4 regions of the Rhizobium aouanii genome follow, and region 3 is predicted to be linked to each of the others. Evidence: predicted binding sites of a transcription regulator. Region 3 holds the regulator's gene; each other region holds the start of a gene.
The links. The regulator PhoB, encoded in region 3, activates phosphate uptake and scavenging genes when phosphate is short. The targets are predictions, from matches to a motif close to TGTCATNNANCTGTCAT.

Region 1: the regulator PhoB is predicted to act here: its motif matches at 2,516-2,532, upstream of V8P77_RS19225 (DUF2794 domain-containing protein).
Region 2: the regulator PhoB is predicted to act here: its motif matches at 2,398-2,414, upstream of V8P77_RS20765 (alpha-D-ribose 1-methylphosphonate 5-triphosphate diphosphatase).
Region 4: the regulator PhoB is predicted to act here: its motif matches at 2,423-2,439, upstream of V8P77_RS00855 (acid phosphatase).

Annotation. Positions count from the first base shown of each region.
Region 1 is NZ_JBAMYD010000010.1:225,055-229,983, reverse strand. Features, by position in the region: gene acnA (aconitate hydratase AcnA) at 1-1,212, shown strand, start outside; gene V8P77_RS19230 (DUF1223 domain-containing protein) at 1,444-2,184, shown strand; gene V8P77_RS19225 (DUF2794 domain-containing protein) at 2,555-2,956, shown strand; gene V8P77_RS19220 (GNAT family N-acetyltransferase) at 2,963-3,520, opposite strand; gene V8P77_RS19215 (Bax inhibitor-1/YccA family protein) at 3,631-4,359, opposite strand; gene V8P77_RS19210 (ABC transporter permease) at 4,540-4,929, opposite strand, start outside.
Region 2 is NZ_JBAMYD010000012.1:6,872-11,800, reverse strand. Features, by position in the region: gene V8P77_RS20775 (molybdopterin-containing oxidoreductase family protein) at 1-1,704, shown strand, start outside; gene V8P77_RS20770 (NUDIX domain-containing protein) at 1,701-2,294, shown strand; gene V8P77_RS20765 (alpha-D-ribose 1-methylphosphonate 5-triphosphate diphosphatase) at 2,472-3,641, shown strand; gene purN (phosphoribosylglycinamide formyltransferase) at 3,915-4,586, opposite strand; gene purM (phosphoribosylformylglycinamidine cyclo-ligase) at 4,583-4,929, opposite strand, start outside.
Region 3 is NZ_JBAMYD010000034.1:3,608-8,536, reverse strand. Features, by position in the region: gene V8P77_RS33955 (aspartate aminotransferase family protein) at 1-379, opposite strand, end outside; gene V8P77_RS33950 (GcrA family cell cycle regulator) at 800-1,333, shown strand; gene phoB (phosphate regulon transcriptional regulator PhoB) at 1,637-2,320, opposite strand; gene phoU (phosphate signaling complex protein PhoU) at 2,455-3,168, opposite strand; gene pstB (phosphate ABC transporter ATP-binding protein PstB) at 3,213-4,028, opposite strand; gene pstA (phosphate ABC transporter permease PstA) at 4,044-4,929, opposite strand, start outside.
Region 4 is NZ_JBAMYD010000001.1:175,675-180,603, reverse strand. Features, by position in the region: gene urtA (urea ABC transporter substrate-binding protein) at 1-271, opposite strand, end outside; gene V8P77_RS00855 (acid phosphatase) at 468-2,372, opposite strand; gene V8P77_RS00850 (hybrid sensor histidine kinase/response regulator) at 2,552-4,929, shown strand, end outside.

The DNA of each region.
Region 1 (4,929 bases), on a different contig from region 3:
CTCGGCTTCAACCTCGTCGGCTTCGGCTGCACCACCTGCATCGGCAATTCCGGCCCGCTGCCGGCACCGATCTCGAAGACGATCAACGACAAGGGCCTTATCGTTTCCGGCGTTCTCTCCGGCAACCGTAACTTTGAAGGCCGCATCTCGCCCGACGTGCAGGCGAACTACCTCGCATCTCCGCCGCTCGTCGTCGCTTATGCGCTTGCCGGCACGGTGCAGATGGATCTGACCAAGGAGCCGATCGGCGAGGACCAGAGCGGCAATCCGGTCTATCTCAAGGACATCTGGCCGACCTCTAAGGAAGTCCAGGAATTCATCCTGAAATACGTGACCCGCGAACTCTACGAAAGCAAATATGCCGATGTCTTCAAGGGCGACGTCAACTGGCAGGCCGTTCAGGTCCCGCCGGGTCAGACCTATGCCTGGGACGATGATTCGACCTACGTGCAGAACCCGCCCTACTTCGTCGGCATGGGCAAGAAGGGCACCGGCGTCTCCGACATCAAGGGCGCCCGCGTCCTTGGCCTGTTCGGCGACAAGATCACCACCGACCACATCTCGCCGGCTGGTTCGATCAAAGCGGCATCGCCGGCCGGCGCCTACCTCATCGACCACGACGTCGCCGTTGCCGACTTCAACCAGTACGGCACGCGCCGCGGCAACCATGAAGTGATGATGCGCGGCACCTTCGCCAATATCCGCATCCGCAACCACATGCTCGGCCCGAACGGCAAGGAAGGTGGCTACACCATCCACTACCCGTCGAAGGAAGAGACCTCGATCTACGACGCCGCGATGCAGTACAAGCAGGAAGGCGTGCCGCTCGTCATCTTTGCCGGTGTCGAATACGGCAACGGCTCCTCGCGCGACTGGGCTGCCAAGGGCACCAACCTGCTCGGCGTCAAGGCAGTGATCGCCCAGTCCTTCGAGCGCATCCATCGCTCGAACCTGGTCGGCATGGGCATCATCCCTTTCGTCTTCGAAGAGGGCACGACCTGGCAGAGCCTCGGCCTCAAGGGCGATGAACTCGTCACCATCGAAGGTCTGGAAAAGATCAAACCGCGCGAGAAGAAGATTGCCAGGATCACCTATGGCGACGGCACCGTGAAGGAGGTTCCGCTGCTGTCGCGCGTCGATACGCTCGACGAGGTGATCTACCTCAACAATGGCGGAATCCTGCAGACGGTTCTGCGCGATCTCGCTGCCTGATTTTTAAGAAACTCGCATGATAATGGCCGCCGGAGAGCAGTTTCCGGCGGCTTTTCTTTGCGGCGACAGTATTTAAGCGGGGCTCACGATGATTTGTTTTACGCAAGTTCCTGTCGAGCTACGTCTCACCCGTTCGTGACTTTTCGTTTAGACCCAGAAGGATTATTCGTACGTTCATGTCAGGGCCCCGGTTCAAACATGCCGTCGGCGCTGAAAAAGAGGTGCAGGTGAATGTCCCCCCGTTTTTTGATTCCGCTGATCGCCGGCGTTGTTCTCTCAGGCCCGCTGCAGGCCGAAGACGGCACGCCGAAAGGTGTCGTCGAACTCTTCACGTCGCAGGGCTGCTCTTCCTGTCCTCCCGCTGATGCCGCTTTCCGCAAGCTGGTGAACCAGGGCGATGTCATCGCGCTCGCCTATCATGTCGATTACTGGAACTATCTCGGCTGGGCCGATACGCTGAGCTCCAAGGAAAATACCGAGCGGCAGTATGGTTATGCCAAGACGATGGGCCGCAGCAACGTCTACACGCCGCAAGCCATCGTCAACGGACGCGACCATTTGGCCGGCGCCGATCTGAATGGCATCAACGGCAAGATCGACACCTACAGCAGCGAAGGCAACGGGCTGACTATTCCCATCAGTGCCGCGATGCGCGGCGACGAACTGGAAATCAAGATCGGTGCCGGACAGGGCAAAGCCAATGTCGTGATGGTCTATTTCGACAAGGAAAAGACGATCGATGTCGAAAAGGGCGAGAACAGCGGCAAGAAGATTTCCTATCTGCACAGCGTCACCAATGTCGAAACCGTCGGCATGTGGGACGGCAAAGCAACCAGTCTGACACTGCCGGCCAGCGTCCTGCAGCGGCCGCAGCTCGAGGGCTGCGCCATCCTGCTGCAATCGGCAACCGCAGACGGCGATCCGGCTGCGATCCTTGGCGCGACCGTGGTGATGGCTGGCAAAAATATCTGAGATTCCATCCAGTCCGGATGAGGTGCCGGGCGGCCCGGCCGAGCGTATTCGGGGCTGGGGTTAAGGTCGATACGCTCCGCCGGGCCCTTTGGCGCGCTGGCGCCAAACCGGAATTCATAAATCTCCTGCAAATGAGGCGCTGTTTTGACTGAAATGCGGCGCTGCCGAGAAAGCGTTGACCTGTCCAGCGCGAAAATCGGCCCCAACTTTCAGGAGGCATGGTGCACTGACTCAAAGTGCTGCAGCGTCCTTGCACGAGAGACGCGCGGCGCTGTAGTGCGGTCGAATGTGACGGCTGGCACTCTTGCAATTTGCGGCAGCTCGGGCAAACTGTCACCCTCCTGTCACAAGCGGAGGCCTCGGGAGACTGATGACAGATCAGCCGGATTTGCGACACGGCGAAAGCCGATCCGTCGACAATAGTTCCTCAGTCGTCGTCGATCTCAGGGAATACAAACAAAGCAAGGACCCGCTTCCGGTGACCTTCCACCGGCGCGAACTGGACGCGATCCTCTGGATCTACGGCCGCATGGTCGGTGATGGTGAATGGCGCGACTACGCCATCGATCACCTGAAGGACAGGGCGGTCTTTTCCGTTTTCAAGCGTTCCGGCGAAATGCCGCTCTTCCGCATCGAGAAAAACCCGAAGCTCGCCGCCAAGCAGGGCGCCTATTCCGTGATCAGCGTCAACGGCACCATCCTGAAGCGCGGTCACGAGCTGAACCAGGTGCTGAAGGTCTTCGACAAGGCCCTGAAGCTCGTCGACAAGTAAGCCATATCAGCCGTTAAACAGCACGCCGGGATAGGTCGACGGGTCCGGATCAGTGCTCATGCCGTCACCGAGGGCGCGCTGCATGAACATCGTATCCAGCCAGCGGCCGTGCTTGTAACCGGTGCCCTTCATCAGTCCGACCTCCTCGAAGCCGGCCGTGCGATGGAGCGCGATCGATGCGGGGCTGGCGCCGCCGATGACGGCCGCCATCTGCCGAAAGCCGAGGGTGGTGCAACGGATGACCAGTTCGGCGAGCAGCGCCTTGCCGATGCCGCGGCCACGGGCTTCAGGCGCCAGATAGATCGAATCCTCGACCAGCCAGCGATAGGCGGGACGCGTGCGGAAGGCCGAGGCATAGGCGTAGCCGAGAAGCGTCCCGTCCGTGCCGATGGCTGCGATATAGGGATATTGCTGGCCGACGATCGCTGAAAAACGCAGCGCCATCTCGGCCTCGGAGGGCGGGACGATCTCATAGCTCGCGACGCCGTTCAGGACCGATTCGCGATAGATATCGGCAATGGCGGGAATATCGGCGTTCGAGGCATCGCGCAGGACAAAGGACATTTCAGCAGCATATCCATAAGGGCGGCAAGGTTTTTTTAAAACCATTCCGTGGAAGCCTGCGCAACAAAAAAGGCGGCCGAAGCCGCCTTTTCGATCTCAGCCTGCCCTGCTTATTTACGGTTGCCCATGAACTGCAGCAGGAACATGAAGAGGTTGATGAAGTCGAGATAGAGCGTCAGCGCACCCATGATCGCCTTGCGGCCGGCCACGGCGACGTCATCGGCTTCCAGGTACAATTCCTTGATCCGTTGCGTATCGTAGGCCGTGAGACCTGCGAAGATCAGGACGCCGAGTACCGAGATGGCGAACTGCACGGCGGACGACGCCAGGAAGACGTTGACCAGCATAGCGATGATCAGGCCGAACAGACCCATCATCAGGAACGAGCCCATCGCCGACAGGTCACGCTTCGTCGTGTAGCCGTAAAGCGACAGCGCGCCGAAGGAGGCGGCGGTGACGAAGAAGGTCTGAACGACGCTCTGACCCGTGTAGATCAGGAAGATCGACGAGAGCGACAGGCCGACGAGCGCGGCATAGACCGCAAAGGTCGTCTGGGCGGCGGCCACCGTCATGCTATTGATCCGGAAGCTCAGGAAGAACACCAGAGCCAGCGGCGCCAGAATGACCACCCACTTCAGCGGGCTCACATAGATCGCCTGACCGAAAGCGGTCAGCTCACCATTGGCGAAGGCGAATTGGAACGACAGATATGCGGCCACACCGGTGATCGCCAGACCCAGCGCCATCAGGTTGTAGACCTTGAGCATATAAGCGCGCAGGCCTTGATCAATCATCTCGCCGGTCTGAGCGCGGCTTTGATAGTTACGAAGATCAGCCATAGTTTCCTCTTACAAGCTCCGATGGAGATACGGTGTCGGGGTTTTCGACCCGGGCGCCGCTGCGGAGCTCCAGCATGCCTGCGGATAATATGAGGCTTTCGCCCTTTGCAAACAAGAGGCTTGCAAAGGCTCCGTCGGTTAAATCGCCGTAAGGTGAAGGGTTTGGGTGCCGCTGCCCGGTCAAAGCTCGCGCAAGACGGGGGCTGCCTTCTGCCCGAGGATGCGCCAGGTGCCGATAAGGCCGATGCCGACGGTGAGGACGAGCGCGGTCAAGAGCGTCAGTCCCGCCACGTCAGGGAGAAACGCCGAGGGCAGGCGCATGATGCGGGCGACGATGAACCAGGCGGCGGCGCCGCCGGCGATCAGCGCGAAGATTGCGGTCGCGAGCCCGAGGATCAGATATTCGTAGCTGAAGGCGCGGATCAACATGGCGCGCGTGGCGCCGAGCGTTTTCAAGACCACTGCGTCGTGGGTGCGCGCCCTGTTTCCGGCGGCAAGCGCCCCGGCAAGAACGAGGATCGAGGCGATGAGGGCGACGGAGGCTGCGGCGCGGATCGCGGTCGCAAGCTG
Region 2 (4,929 bases), on a different contig from region 3:
TCCGGCTTCTTCTCCTCGATCTGCACCAATCCCGCCTGGACCGGCTTTACCATGGCGACCGGCACGCTGCGCGGTCCCGATCCGCGCGAGATGGGCCGCACCGATTGCGTCGTCATCTGGGGCACCAATGCGGTGTCGACGCAGGTCAATGTGATGACGCACGCCATCAAGTCGCGCAAGGAGCGCGGCGCGAAGATCGTCGTCATCGACATTTACGACAATCCGACGATGAAGCAGGCCGACATGGCGCTGATCGTCAGGCCCGGCACCGATGCCGCACTCGCCTGCGCCGTCATGCACATCGCCTTCCGCGACGGTTACGCCGACCGCGAATATATGGCGAGATATGCCGATGATCCCGCCGGTCTCGAAGCGCATTTGAAAACCAAGACGCCGCAATGGGCCGCCGCTGTCACCGGCCTTTCGGTCGAGGAGATCGAAGCCTTCGCCAGCCTTGTCGGTACGACGAAGAAGACCTTCTTCCGCCTGGGTTACGGCTTCACCCGCCAGCGCAACGGCGCGGTCGCCATGCATGCGGCGGCCTCGATCGCTACCGTTCTCGGTTCCTGGCAATATGAGGGCGGCGGCGCCTTCCATTCGAACAGCGATATCTTCCGCATGAACAGTGCCGAACTGACCGGCCGGTCGATGAAGGATGCCGATATCCGCATGCTCGACCAGTCGCAGATCGGCCGCGTCCTGACCGGCGATGCCGTGGCGCTGCGCCACCGCGGCCCTGTCACGGCGATGCTGATCCAGAACACCAATCCCGCAAACATCGCGCCCGAGCAGCGCCTCGTCAGACGCGGCTTCGCCCGCGATGATCTCTTCGTCGCCGTCCATGAGCAATTCATGACCGAAACGGCTGAGATCGCCGATATCGTCATTCCGGCGACGATGTTCGTCGAGCATGACGATATCTACCGGGCCGGCGGCCAGAACCATATCCTGTTGGGGCCGAAGCTGGTCGAGCCGCCGCCAACCGTGCGCACCAATCTCTTCGTCATCGAGGAACTGGCCAAACGCCTCGGCGTCGCAGATCGCCCCGGCTTCGGCTTCACCGCCCGCGAGATGGTCGACCGCATCCTCGAATCGAGCGGCCTGCCGGGCTACGACCATTTCCTCGAACACAAATGGTTCGACCGCCAGCCGGCTTTTGAGGAAGCGCATTACCTGAACGGCTTTGCCCATCCGGATGGCAAGTTCCATTTCCGCCCGGACTGGATCAATCAGCCGGCGCCGAACAAGCCACCGGCGGCGATCGGCGCGCTCGGGCCGCACGCCGCGCTTCCGGCCTTCCCCGATCAGGTCGATGTCATCGAAGTCGCCGATTCCGAGCATCCCTTCCGTCTCGCCACGTCGCCGGCGCGCAACTTCCTGAATTCGAGCTTCTCCGAGACCAAGACCTCTCGCCAGAAGGAGGGCCGCCCTGAAGTGATGATCAATCCGGCCGATGCCGAAGCCAACGGCATCGTCCATGGCGATCTTGTCCGCATCGGCAACAGCCGCGGCGATCTGCGCATCCATGCCCGCATCACCACCGAAGTGAAATCCGGCGTGCTGATTGCCGAGGGGCTCTGGCCGAACAAGGCGCATATCGACGGCGAGGGCATCAACGTCTTGACCGGCGCCGACCCCGTCGCGCCCTATGGCGGGGCAGCCGTGCACGACAACAAGGTCTGGCTTCGCAGGGACGCAGTATGATGCAGCCAAAATCACGCGTGAAGATCGCCGGCGAAGAAACCCTGTCGAATGGATGGACGCGGTTGAGCAGCTATCTGCTCGACTATATCGATCGCAGGGGCGCAACCCAGCGGTTGAAGCGGGAAGTCTATCACCGCACACCGGCCGCCTGCATCCTGCTTTATGATCCGAAGCGCGACCTCGTCGTTCTCGTCCGCCAGTTCCGTCTTGCCGTTCATCTCAACGGCGATCCCGCCTGGATAATCGAGGTGCCGGCCGGCCTTCTCGACGACGACCATCCCGAAGCGGCAATCCGTCGCGAGGCGATGGAGGAGACCGGATACCACCTGCGCGATGCGCGCTTCCTATTCAAATCCTATACTTCGCCGGGTGCCGTCACCGAAGTCGTGCATTTCTTCGCAGCCCTCGTCGACACCGCCGACCGCGTCGCCGAAGGCGGCGGTCTCGACGAGGAACACGAGGATATCGAAGTCCTCGAGATCCCGCTCGGCGAGGCTGCGGCGATGATCGAAACCGGCGAAATATTCGACGTCAAGACGATCGTGCTTCTGCAATGGGCGCTGTTGAACAGGGCAACGCTGACGGGCTGATCGCGGTCATTCCGCGGGATCGCGACCGGTGAAATCTGCGGGGCAGGCGCATCGGATCATTTCCAAAGCGCAAGTTTCCGCTTTAAGACGATAAGGCGCGTAATTTCATACGACTGTCACGAAGCGGTTCTATCCGCTGCGGTTTGTCAATCGTCGGATGCGGTCAGGAGAAAGCCCATGTGGCTCAGCAATTTCACCCTCGTTCTCCCAAACGAGGTGGTGAGCGAAGGTTCCGTGCGTATTGAGGATGGCGTCATCGCCGAGATCAGGCCGGTGCCGGTCGCCGGTGCCGTCATCAATGGCGGCGGACGGCTGCTGATGCCGGGATTCGTCGATCTGCACGGCGACATGATCGAGCGCGAGATCGCCCCGCGGCCGAATGCGACGATGCCGATCGATTTCGGCATCCACGAACTCGACAAGAAGCTTGCCGCCGCCGGTGTCACCACGGCGTTTGCCGCCGTCTCCTTCGCGACCGAAAGCGTCTACGGCCACGTCCGCTCGCTGGAGACGACGTCCGCGGTGATCGAGGGCATCAACCGCTTGCGTGACGATCTGCTGATCGACCACCGTGTCCACGCCCGCTACGAAATCACCAATGTCGGCGCAGCCGCGGCACTCGAGCGCCTGCTGAATGCCGATCAGATCGACATGGTTTCGCTCACCGACCACACGCCCGGCCAGGGGCAGTACAACAACCTGCAGAGCTACATCCTCAGCATTTCCGAGCGCCGCGCCGTCTCCGAGGAAACGGCGGCGGAGATCGTCGCCAAGCGCATCGCCATGCGCAGCAATCCTGACATCGAGGCCAAGCTGAAGGAGATCGTCGCGCTGTCGCTGAAGCACAAGCTGTCGCTTGCCTCCCATGACGACGACAGCGTCGAAAAGGTCGCCGAGATGCACGATCTTGGCGTCACCATCAGCGAGTTTCCGGTCACCGCACCTGCGGCGGAGGAGGCGCGCCGTCGCGGCCTCTGGACGTTGATGGGCGCGCCGAACGCACTGCGTGGCCAGTCGATGTCGGGCAATCTCAGCGCGCTCGATGCCGCGAAGGCCGGCCTGCTGAGCGTCATCGCCGCCGATTATCATCCCGCAGCCTTCGTGCTCGGCATCTTCAAGCTTGCCGACATGGTGGAAGGCGGCCTGCCGGCAGCCGTTGCCATGGCGACCGGCAACGCTGCCCGCTCGGCCGGCCTGTCGGATCGTGGCGAGATCGCCATCGGCCAGCGCGCCGATCTGGTCGTGGTCGAGCCGGGCGATATCAACCGCATCCGCGCCACCTTCCGCGCCGGCCACTTCGTCTACAGCGACGGTACGTTGCATCCGTTAAGGGCGCTGGCGGCTTGATGCATGTCGCCCAAAAGTGCGGTTTTGGGACGAAGATATGCATAAAACAATGAGAGATGGCTGCCCCTCACCCTAACCCTCTCCCCGTAAACGGGGCGAGGGGACGTGCCATACGAGAGGTTGCGGCATGGTCCCTTCGCCCCGTTTACGGGGAGAAGGTGGCGGCAGCCGGATGAGGGGCAGCCATTCGATCCACGCGGCATTGGGACAAGCCCGAGCATCACGAAAGAAGAGTTTGTCACCAGTCTGAAGCGCGTCGCGTGGCGATGCGCTTCAGATGCGGTCGCCGATCAGCGAGATGAGTTGAGCCTTGGGCACAGCGGTCGAGGCCTCCGCGCCGACGGCCTTGCCGTCTTCCATCGTCACACGGCCTTCGGCAAAGAGCCGCAAGGCTTGTGGATAGATCTGGTGTTCGACGGTGAGCACACGCGCGGCAAGGCTTTCGGCCGTGTCGCCGGAAAGAACCGGCACGGCCGCCTGGCCGATCACCGGCCCCTCATCCATGCCTTCGGTGACGAAATGCACGGTGCAGCCGGCGATCCGCATGCCGGCGTCGATCGCACGCTGATGCGTGTGCAGGCCGGGAAACAGCGGCAGCAGGGAAGGGTGGATGTTGAGCATCCGGCCTTCATAACGCTGGATGAAGGTCGGCGTCAGCAGCCGCATATAGCCTGCCAGGCAGAGAATGTCGGGTGAAAGCTCATCGAGCGCCGAAAAGATCGCCGCCTCATGCGCATCCTTGCTGGCATAGTCCTTGCGGGGAAAGGCAAAGGTGGCGATTCCTTCGGCGGCAGCCTTGGCAAGCCCGCCGGCATCCGTCTTGTCGGAGATGACGCCGACGATCTCGGCCGGATAGTCGGCTGCCTTCGCCGCCGCGACCAGCGCCATCATGTTGGAGCCGCTGCCTGATATGAAGACGACGGCGCGTTTGCGCGGCGAGCTCATAGGGCAAGCGTGCCCTTGTAGACCGTGCCGGCAGCGCCCTCGTCGCGGGCGATCATGCGGCCGAGCGTGATAACCGTCTCGCCCTCGGCTTCGAGTGCCGCGAAAACCGTCGCGACATCCTCACCGGCGACGACGGCGATCATGCCGACGCCGCAGTTGAAGGTGCGCAGCATTTCCTTGGATTCGACGCCGCCTGTCTTGGCGAGCCATGAAAACACCGGCGGCACTTTGACGGCGGCAAGATCGATCTCGGCCGCCAGGTGCTTCGGCAGCACGCGCGGAATATTTTCCGGGAAGCCGCCGCCGGTAATGTGCGCCAGCGCCTTGATGGAGCCGGTCTCGC
Region 3 (4,929 bases):
AGGTGATGATATGAAAGCGCTCGGGATGGCCCTTGGAAAACTGATAGCGGCGCGCCGTCTTGATCGCGCATTCGAGCGCCTCGGCGCCTGAATTGGTGAAGAACACCTTGTCGGCGAAGGTGGCATCCGTCAGCCGTTTTGCCAGGCGCTCCTGGCCGGGGATCTCATAGATGTTCGACAGGTGCCAGACCTTGTCGGCCTGCTCCTTCAGTGCGCCCACAACATGCGGATTGCTGTGGCCGACGGAGGTGACGGCGACGCCGGCGCCAAAATCGAGATATCGCTCGCCGCTTTCGGTGATCAGCCACACGCCCTCGCCTCGCTCGAACCGCAGCGGGGCACGAGAATAGGTGTCATAAAGCGGCGCGGCTTCAGCCATGGCGCGATCTCCATCAAAGTTGGCGGGCAATGACTCCGGCTAAGGAAACCAGGCCCGAAAAATTAAAAATGCCGCCTTGCGGCGGCGAGTGGCACTATTTCCCTTTCGCGCTGCAATGTCAACAAAACGGCGCCCTTAGCGTATGCAGCACAGGTGTACAGCGGCATTTTCAGTCTTCAACAGGCATTATTGCAGAAATGACACGCAGGGGCAGCAAGTTGGGGAAAACTACGAATTCGATTCATCCGGATTCATGCGACTCTTGTCACGGAGTCAGCCTCACACTAGGTTAAAGATCAATTACTAGACTGCATGCGGCGGAACTAGTCACCAAAATTGATCAAGCGTTTCTTGTTTCGGAGCTCCCGGGACAACGGTGAGGGATTCTGCCATCACCAACGCAAAAGGTGGAGACAGGGCATGAACTGGACAGACGAGCGGGTCGAGAAACTCAAGAAGCTTTGGGCCGAAGGACTGAGCGCCAGCCAGATCGCGGCACAGCTTGGTGGCGTCAGCAGAAACGCGGTCATCGGCAAAGTGCACCGGCTGTGCCTTCCCGGCCGCGCCAAGGCCGGCGGCACCAATACCGCGGCGCGAACGCCGAAGCGCAACACATCGGCGCCGCGCGCGCCGAACTATGCCTCTCGCATCACGACCCGCACCGTTACCCGCCAGCAGGGCGCGACGATGCTGAAGGAAGAGATCGAGATCGAAACGATCGAGGAAATGGAATACGTGCCGCGAGGCAATGTGGTGGTGCCGATTTCGCGTCGCCTCGGCCTGACGGAACTGACCGAGCGTACCTGCAAGTGGCCGGTCGGCGATCCGCTGAAGGATGACTTCCACTTCTGCGGCTGCGAGTCCCCAGACAATTCGCCTTATTGCGGCTATCACCAAAAGCTTGCCTACCAGCCGGTCAACGAACGCCGCAGGGCGGCAGCGCGGGCGAGCTGAACGCGGGCAACCATCGTTAGAATGCAGAAAACGGGCCGATTGGCCCGTTTTTTCATGCGCGGATGGGATGGCTGCCCCTCACCCTAACCCTCTCCCCGTAAACGGGGCGAGGGGACGTGCCCTGCAAGAGGTTGTGGGGAACGGAGAGGTCGCGGCATATCCCCTTCGCCCCGCAAGCGGGGAGAAGGTGGCGGCAGCCGGATGAGGGGCAGTCCATCGCCGCGAACCGGACAGTAGCGGGATAAGCCCGAGCATGACGAAAGAGGCGTCAGCCGGCTTTGTCAGCAACCAGAACGAAAGCCCTCAGGCTTCCATCGAGTAACCGGCGCCGCGGACGGTGCGGATGACGTCCTGCATGTTGGAAAAATTCAGCGCCTTGCGCAGGCGGCCGACATGGACGTCGACGGTGCGCTCGTCGACATAGATGTCGTGGCCCCAGACGCCGTCCAGAAGCTGCGAGCGGGAGAAGACCCGGCCCGGCGACGACATCAGGAATTCCAGCAGGCGGAATTCGGTGGGGCCGAGGCGGACTTCGCGGCTCTTGCGATGGACGCGATGGGTTTCGCGGTCGAGCTCGATATCGCCGCATTTCAGCACCGTGGACAGCACCTCGGGACGGGCGCGGCGCAGCATCGCCTTGACGCGGGCAACGAGTTCGGGGGTCGAGAAGGGCTTGACGACATAATCGTCGGCACCCGTCGACAATCCGCGGACGCGTTCGCTCTCCTCGCCGCGCGCCGTCAGCATGATGATCGGCAGGCGCTCGGTTTCCGGCCGCATGCGCAGGCGCCGGCAGAGCTCGATGCCGGAGACGCCCGGCAGCATCCAATCGAGGATGAGAAGATCGGGCGTGCGCTCTTGAAGCCTCATTTCGGCTTCGTCGCCACGAAGGATGGTATCGACCTCGAAGCCTTCCGCTTCGAGATTGTAGCGAAGAAGCACGCTGAGGGCTTCCTCGTCTTCAACAACTGCAACTCTCGGGATCATGCGTGTCGGTCTCCTCGCGCATCATCCTTAAATCAGGGGTGATTTAAGCAATTCATCCTGCGCAGATTCAGAAATTGGCTGCGACCTCTTTGCGCGCCCCGGACGGGCGCGCACGCAACTAATTGTGCGGGCGGTTATTCCGTGACCGCGCCGACGGTGTTGGCGCTGTCATCCTTCGGACGATCGCCTTCCGGCTGTGCGCCTGTCGTCATGTAAAAGATCGTCTCGGCGATGTTGGTCGCATGGTCGCCGATGCGCTCTATATTCTTGGCGCAGAAGAGAAGATGCGTGCAGCTGGTGATGTTGCGCGGATCCTCCATCATATAGGTCAGGAGTTCGCGGAACAGCGAGGTGTACATCGCGTCGATCTCGTTGTCGCGTTCACGGATCGCATTCGCCTTGTCGGCTGAACGATTGGTGTAGACATCGAGCACTTCCTTGAGCTGGACGAGCGCCAGCTCGGACAGATGCTCGAGGCCGCGGGCGAGCTTGCGGGGGACGCCGGTGCTTTGGACGGCGATGACGCGCTTGGCGGTGTTCTTGCCGAGGTCGCCGACGCGTTCGAGATCGGCGGCGATGCGGATCGAACCCATGATTTCACGCAGATCCGAGGCCATCGGCTGACGGCGGGCGATCGTGACGATCGCCTTGTCGCCGATTTCGCGTTCGGCGTGATCGAGGATCACATCGTCCGAGATGACCTTCTGCGCCAATGCGGTATCGCCGTTGACGAGCGCCCGGACGGATTCACTGACCATCTGTTCGGCCAGGCCGCCCATTTCGGAAATCCGCCTGGACAAGAACTTCAGATCATCATCATAGGCAGAAAAAATATGTGTCGATGCCATGGGGCTTTATCCTCGAATAACGGGAAGGCTTGGTGTCGCCAAAATCAACCGAAGCGACCCATGATGTAGTCCTGAGTGCGCGGATCGTCGGGATTGGTGAACATCTTGTCGGTGTCGTTCTCCTCGACGAGATTGCCGAGGTGGAACATGGCGGTGCGCTGCGAGACACGCGCGGCCTGCTGCATGGAGTGGGTGACGATGACGATCGTGTAGTTCTCGCGCAGCTCGTGGATCAGTTCCTCGACCTTGGCGGTGGCGATCGGGTCGAGCGCCGAGCAGGGCTCGTCCATCAGGATGACTTCAGGGCTGACGGCGACGGCACGCGCAATGCAGAGGCGCTGCTGCTGGCCGCCCGACAGGCCGGTGCCGGATTCGTGCACGCGGTCCTTGACCTCGTTCCAGAGGCCGGCGCGCTGCAGGCTGGTTTCGACGATCTGGTCGAGATCGGCCTTCGACTTGGCAAGGCCATGGATGCGCGGGCCGTAGGAGACGTTTTCATAGATCGTCTTCGGGAACGGGTTCGGCTTCTGGAAGACCATGCCGACGCGGGCGCGAAGTTCGACGACGTCGATATCGGGATCATAGACATCGTCGGTATCAAGCGTGATCTTGCCGGTGACGCGGCAGCCGTCGATCGTATCGTTCATACGGTTGAGGCACCGCAGGAAGGTCGACTTGCCGCAGCCGGACGGGCCGATCAGGGCGGTTACGGTGTTTTCGCGGACGTTCAGGTTCACATCGAAAAGCGCGCGCTTTTCGCCGTAGTAAACCGAGACATCCTTTCCGATCATCTTATAGGGGACGTTGCTCATCTTGCGATCCAGCGCCTTTTCAACTGCAGCTTCCGTCAACATGTTCATGATGTTTAACTCCGTTTACCAGCGGCGCTCGAAGCGACGACGCAAGAGGATGGCGCCCATGTTCATGACGATCAGGAACAGGAGCAGGACGATGATGGCACCCGAAGTACGCTCAACGAAGGCACGTTCGGCCTCGTTGGCCCACATATAGACCTGTACGGGTAGAGCCGTCGAGGGATCGAGCGGTGTCGCCGGCGCATTGGCGACGAAGGCGACCATGCCGATCAGGAGCAGCGGCGCGGTTTCGCCGAGCGCGTGCGCCAGGCCGATGATCGTGCCGGTCAGGATGCCGGGCATGGCGAGCGGCAGCACATGGTGGAACACCATCTGCATCTTCGAGGCGCCAAGGCCGAGCGCTGCGGCGCGGATCGACGGCGGCACGGCGCGCAGTGCCGCGCGCGTCGCGATGATGATCGTCGGCAGGGTCATCAGCGTCAGCACCAGGCCGCCGACCAGCGAGGCCGAGCGCGGCAGGCCGATGAAGTTGATGAAGACGGAAAGACCGAGCAGACCGTAAACGATGGAAGGGACCGCGGCGAGGTTGTTGATGTTGACCTCGATCAGGTCCGTCAGCTTGTTCTTCGGCGCGAACTCCTCGAGATAGATCGAGGCGGCGACGCCGATCGGCAGAGCGAGCACGAGCACGATCAGCATCAGGTAGAGCGAGCCGATCAGGGCGACGCCAAGGCCTGCGGCCTCCGGACGGCTGGAATTGCCGTTGACGAAGAGGCCGGTGTTGAACTGCTTGTGGAGCGCGCCGCTCGCCTTCAGCTCGTTCATCCAGCCGACCTGCTTGTCGTTGACCTTGCGGTTCTTCTCATCGACCGCGAGGTCGATCTGGGCCTTGTTGGCGCTGTCGACATTGGCGTCGGCGAGAACCGTGACATTGACCGTCTTGCCG
Region 4 (4,929 bases), on a different contig from region 3:
CCTTTTCGGCAAACAGCGGCCAGTCGGAAGCCGGGTCGACGACGACGGCCTCGAGCTTCTTGCCGAGAAGGCCACCCTTCTTGTTCTGCTCGTCGATGAGCATCAGCATGGCGTCCTTGAGCGTGGTCTCGGAGATGGCCATGGTGCCGGAGAGCGAGTGCAGAATGCCGACCTTGATCGTGTCATCGGCGGCAACTGCACCGCCGAAGGCGGACGACGCCGCCATGACGGCGCCGAGCGCTGCGCCCGTAATAGTGGATTTGAGATTCATCTGGTTGAACTCCCCTCTTCTTGTTCCGCAACAGACCGGAAACGGAGATTAACTGTTGCTTAAAGAACTATCGGGTGCTGCAGCGCGAAAACACATACGTCGATTGACGTAGGCGCGGGGGGCAAACAGGCAGCAGGCCGGGAGAGAGGGGGCATCCCCCACCGCGGGAGATGCCCTGTCGATTCTCTCGGAGGAATTATCCGTCGATCGTCAAGGTGACTGATGTCGGGCCGAAGGAGAGGCTCGCCTTGTGGCCGGAGACGGTGAACTTGCCGAAGGTGCCGGTCACGGCACTCGCCTTCAGGATTTCGATCTTGGTTCCGGGCGTCAGGACATAGCCATCGACAACCGTCACGTTAAGGTCGCCGGCCAGCGCCGCCTTGCCCTCGACGACCAACGTACCTCCGCCGTTCGCGCTGAGCGCCGGCTTCACCGCGGCATTGGCGAGCTGCTGATAATCGCCGCTCACGGTCAGCGGCCTGTCGGTCGCCAGAACCAGCGAACCACCGTTAACTGTCAGCCCGCCAAGACCGAAGGCCGACGGCGACAGGGCCACCAGCGCGCCCTCTTCCAGCACAGTGCCGCCGGCGTAGCTGTTCGCACCCGACAGCCCGAGGATGCCGTCGCCGCGCTTCACCAGCCTGCCCTTGCCGCCGATATCGTTCCGCCAGGTATCGATCGAATCGAAACCGCCCTTTGCCGCGTCCATCGTCACGGTCACGTCCTGTTCGAACGCGCCGTACCCGTCGGCGGCGGCAAACAGGTTGAGGCGGCCGTAACCTTCCGCATCGTCGAGGAGCGGGTAGCCGGACGCAACCGCCGTCGTCTTCAACACGTCGCGGCGCTGCTCGCTGTCCAGATAGGGCAGACGCGTTTCCAGAAGCGCTTCGGCGCCCTGCGGCACACGCGCCGGCTGATCGGTCGCATGGATCGTCGGCAGGCCGTAGCTCAGGCGCTGCAGCACGTAAGCGCGATTGGCGTCATGATCGGCGAAACGATCTGCAGTCAGCGGTGCCGCATGGGCGGCAACCTCGAGCGCGCCCGCATCCGCAACGCCTGATTTGGCGACGAGCCATGCCTGCGCTTGGGCGTAAGCATCGCTCTTCAGCGCCGCATTGTCGGCCTTGTTCAGATTGTAGACGACCGTGGCGGTGCCGAGCATCCGGCCGCCCATCACGTCGAGAGGAGAATGCATGCCGGCGAGGATGCGATCTTCACCCAACTCGCTGGCGCGCGTGATCATTTCCTGAAAGCGCTGCGGCACGAGATAGGCCATGGCGAGCCCATCCCGCCAGGCTTCCGCCGTATGTCCGCTCGGGAAACCGCCGTCCTCAACCGGCTTGCCGCTCTTGGCAGGCTCCAGCGTCGGGACGACCGATACCTCCTGGCTCCAGCGGTAGGGACGAGCGTATTTGAAGTAGCGCTTGGCAGGCTCCGTCGAGCCGTCACCGCTTGCGGCAATGATGAAGTCGACTGCAAGGCCCATGTCGGGATTGGCATCGGTCTTGTTTTCCGTGTCCGGCTTGCTGCCGGCGCCGCGATTATTGCCCTTGTCGTCATATTTGACCGTTGTCGCATCGGCCGCCACCTCGGTGATCGTGGTGGTCTGCTTCGAGCCTGCCTTCCAGGCATCCGTCAGCGGGCCGAGGCCATCGACGATGCTGGCATTCTTGCCGCGCCGATCGTCGAGATAGGCGGCCACCGCCTGATCGGCCGTCCGCGCCCGCGTCGCATTGACGACATAGGCAATGTTGGCGTCATGGACAGCCTGGTTGACGATATGGCCGTCGGTCTTACTGGCGGGAATGCCCTCCCAATCCGTCTTGGCGATCGCTGGGCAATTGTCCTTGGCCGGGGCCTCGACACCCGCATCGACGAAAGGCGTGCGCGGGGTCCAGATTTCGAGGAAGCCGGAGAGAAGATGAACGGCGGCGTTGGTGTCCACCGTCGAGAAGCAGGCATCACCGCGTTTGTTGGTGTTTCCGGCCTCCGCATAAGGCGCTTTCGCCGCCGTGGCCTGCTCGGCGCTGGCAAGCGATGGCACGATCGAAAGGAGGCAGACGAGGGCGGTGCTCAGGCGGCAAAGGCTTAAAACAGACATGGTGATACCCGAAATGGTTGAACGAACGCCGGGAGAGTTAGAGCCCTTATGTGACAGATCAATTGCAAAAATATTGCCATTCTGTGAACCAGTCGGTGCCTGCCTCTTGCCTTTCCCAACCATCCCGCCAAAACTGCCGGAGAGACGATGAGCCCAACCGGAATGCCGGAAAGGAAGACATGGCAGCGCGCCAACGCATCATTCCGGTAAGACGTGAATACAATCGCTGGGTCGCCAACCAGACGCTGGAAGATTACGCGCTGCGCTTCACTGCCAAGAGCGCCCGGCATTTCTCCTCGCAGCGCATCTCGCAGACGGCGATCGGCGCAATCTCCTTCCTGGCGCTGGAGGCGATCGGCGGCGCGATCACCCTCTCCTACGGCACCACCAACGCCTTTTACGCCATTGTCGTCGCCTCGGTCGCCATGCTGGCGATCGGCCTGCCGATCAGCCGCTACGCCATCCGCCACGGCGTCGACATCGATCTGCTGACGCGCGGCGCGGGCTTCGGCTATATCGGCTCGACCATCACCTCGCTGATCTATGCGAGCTTCACCTTCATGCTGTTTGCGATCGAGGCATCGATCATGTCCGGGGCGCTGGAGCTCACTCTCGGCATCCCGCTCTGGATCGGCTACATCATCAGCGCCGTCATGGTGATCCCGCTGGTAACGCACGGCGTACGGCTGATCAGCAAGTTCCAGCTGATAACCCAGCCCTTCTGGATCGTGCTGAATATCCTGCCCTTCATCTTTATCGCCCTGCTGGACTGGGAAAAATTCGATCTCTGGCGCGCCTTTGCCGGCATCCGCCATGCCTCCGGCCCGCCCGGCACCATCGCCGAATTCGATCTGGTGGAGTTCGGCGCGGCCTCCGCCGTCATCCTGGCGCTGATGTCGCAGATCGGCGAACAGGCCGACTTCCTGCGCTTCCTGCCGCCGGACCCGCAGCGCAAGTGGCGCCACCGCCTGGCGATCTTTCTCGCCGGGCCCGGCTGGGTCATCATCGGCGCGCCGAAGTTGCTTGCTGGTTCATTTCTGGTCGTGCTGACCTTCACCTCGGGCGTCCCCCTCGATCGCGCCGCCGACCCGGCGCAGATGTATCTGACCGCCTTCGGCTACATGGTCCCCTGGCACAATGGCGCGCTGCTGTTGATGGCTGCCTTCGTCGTCGTCTCGCAGCTGAAGATCAATGTGATGAACGCCTATGCCGGTTCGCTCGCCTGGTCGAACTTCTTTTCGCGGCTGACCCACAGCCATCCCGGCCGCGTCATCTGGCTGGTGTTCAACGTCGCAATCGCCCTGCTTTTGATGGAACTCGGCATCTACCGGCTGCTGGAGGAGACGCTCGGCATCTTCTCGATCATCGCCATGGCCTGGCTCTGCACGATCTCCGCCGATCTCTTCATCAACAAGCCGCTGGGGCTGGCTCCCCCCGGCATCGAGTTCAAGCGCGCCCACCTCTACGACATCAACCCGGTCGGCCTCGGCGCCATGACACTGTCGGCGACGGTGTCGCTGATTGCCCATTTCGGCGCCTTCGGGGAAATCGCCGCCTCGCTCGCTCCCTATATTACCCTCGTCATCGCGCTGGTCGCCTCGCCTGTCATCGCCTGGGCAACGAAAGGCAAGTTCTATCTCGCCCGCAAGCCGCGCCAGAGCTGGAAAAACCTGACGAACATCACCTGCTCGGTCTGCGAGCATCCCTTCGAGCCAGAGGACATGGCCTGGTGCCCGGCCTATGCCGCGCCGATCTGCTCGCTCTGCTGCTCGCTCGACAGCCGCTGCCACGACATGTGCAAGCCGGCCGCCCGTTTCAACGCGCAGGTCGGCACCGTCGCCAAGGCGCTGCTGCCGGAAGCCATTCTGGGGAAGCTGACGACGCGCCTTGGCCGCTACGGCATCGCCGTCGTGCTGGCATTGACCGCCATCGGCGCAATCCTGGCGATGATTGCCCATCAGGTCGCCTCCGCCTCGCCCGAGACGGGCGAGGTCGTCAATCGCACCATCCTCATCGTCTTCTTCGTCTTCTCGGTGATCTCAGGCGTCGTCTGCTGGTTCTATGTGCTCGCCCATGACAGCCGCGTCGTTGCCGAGGAGGAATCCTCACGCCAGAACACGCTGCTGCTCAAGGAAATCGCCGCCCACAAGAAGACCGACGCCGCCTTGCAGAACGCCAAGGAAACCGCCGAGGCCGCCAACCGTGCCAAGAGCCGCTATGTCGTCGGGCTCAGCCATGAATTACGCACGCCGCTGAACGCCGTGCTCGGCTACGCCCAGATCCTCGAACGCGACGAGACCATCCCGGCGCCGCGCCAATCCTCGATCAAGGTCATCCGCCGCAGCGCCGAGCACCTCTCCGGGCTAATCGACGGCCTGCTCGATATTTCCAAGATCGAAGCCGGCCGCCTGCAGGTCTATTCCAACGAGATCAACATCCAGGATTTCCTCGACCAGATCGTCGATATGTTCCGCCCGCAGGCACAGGCAAAGGGGCTTGCCTTCATCCATGAGCGCGCGCCGGCCTTGCCGCAATTCGTCCGCACCGACGAAAAGCG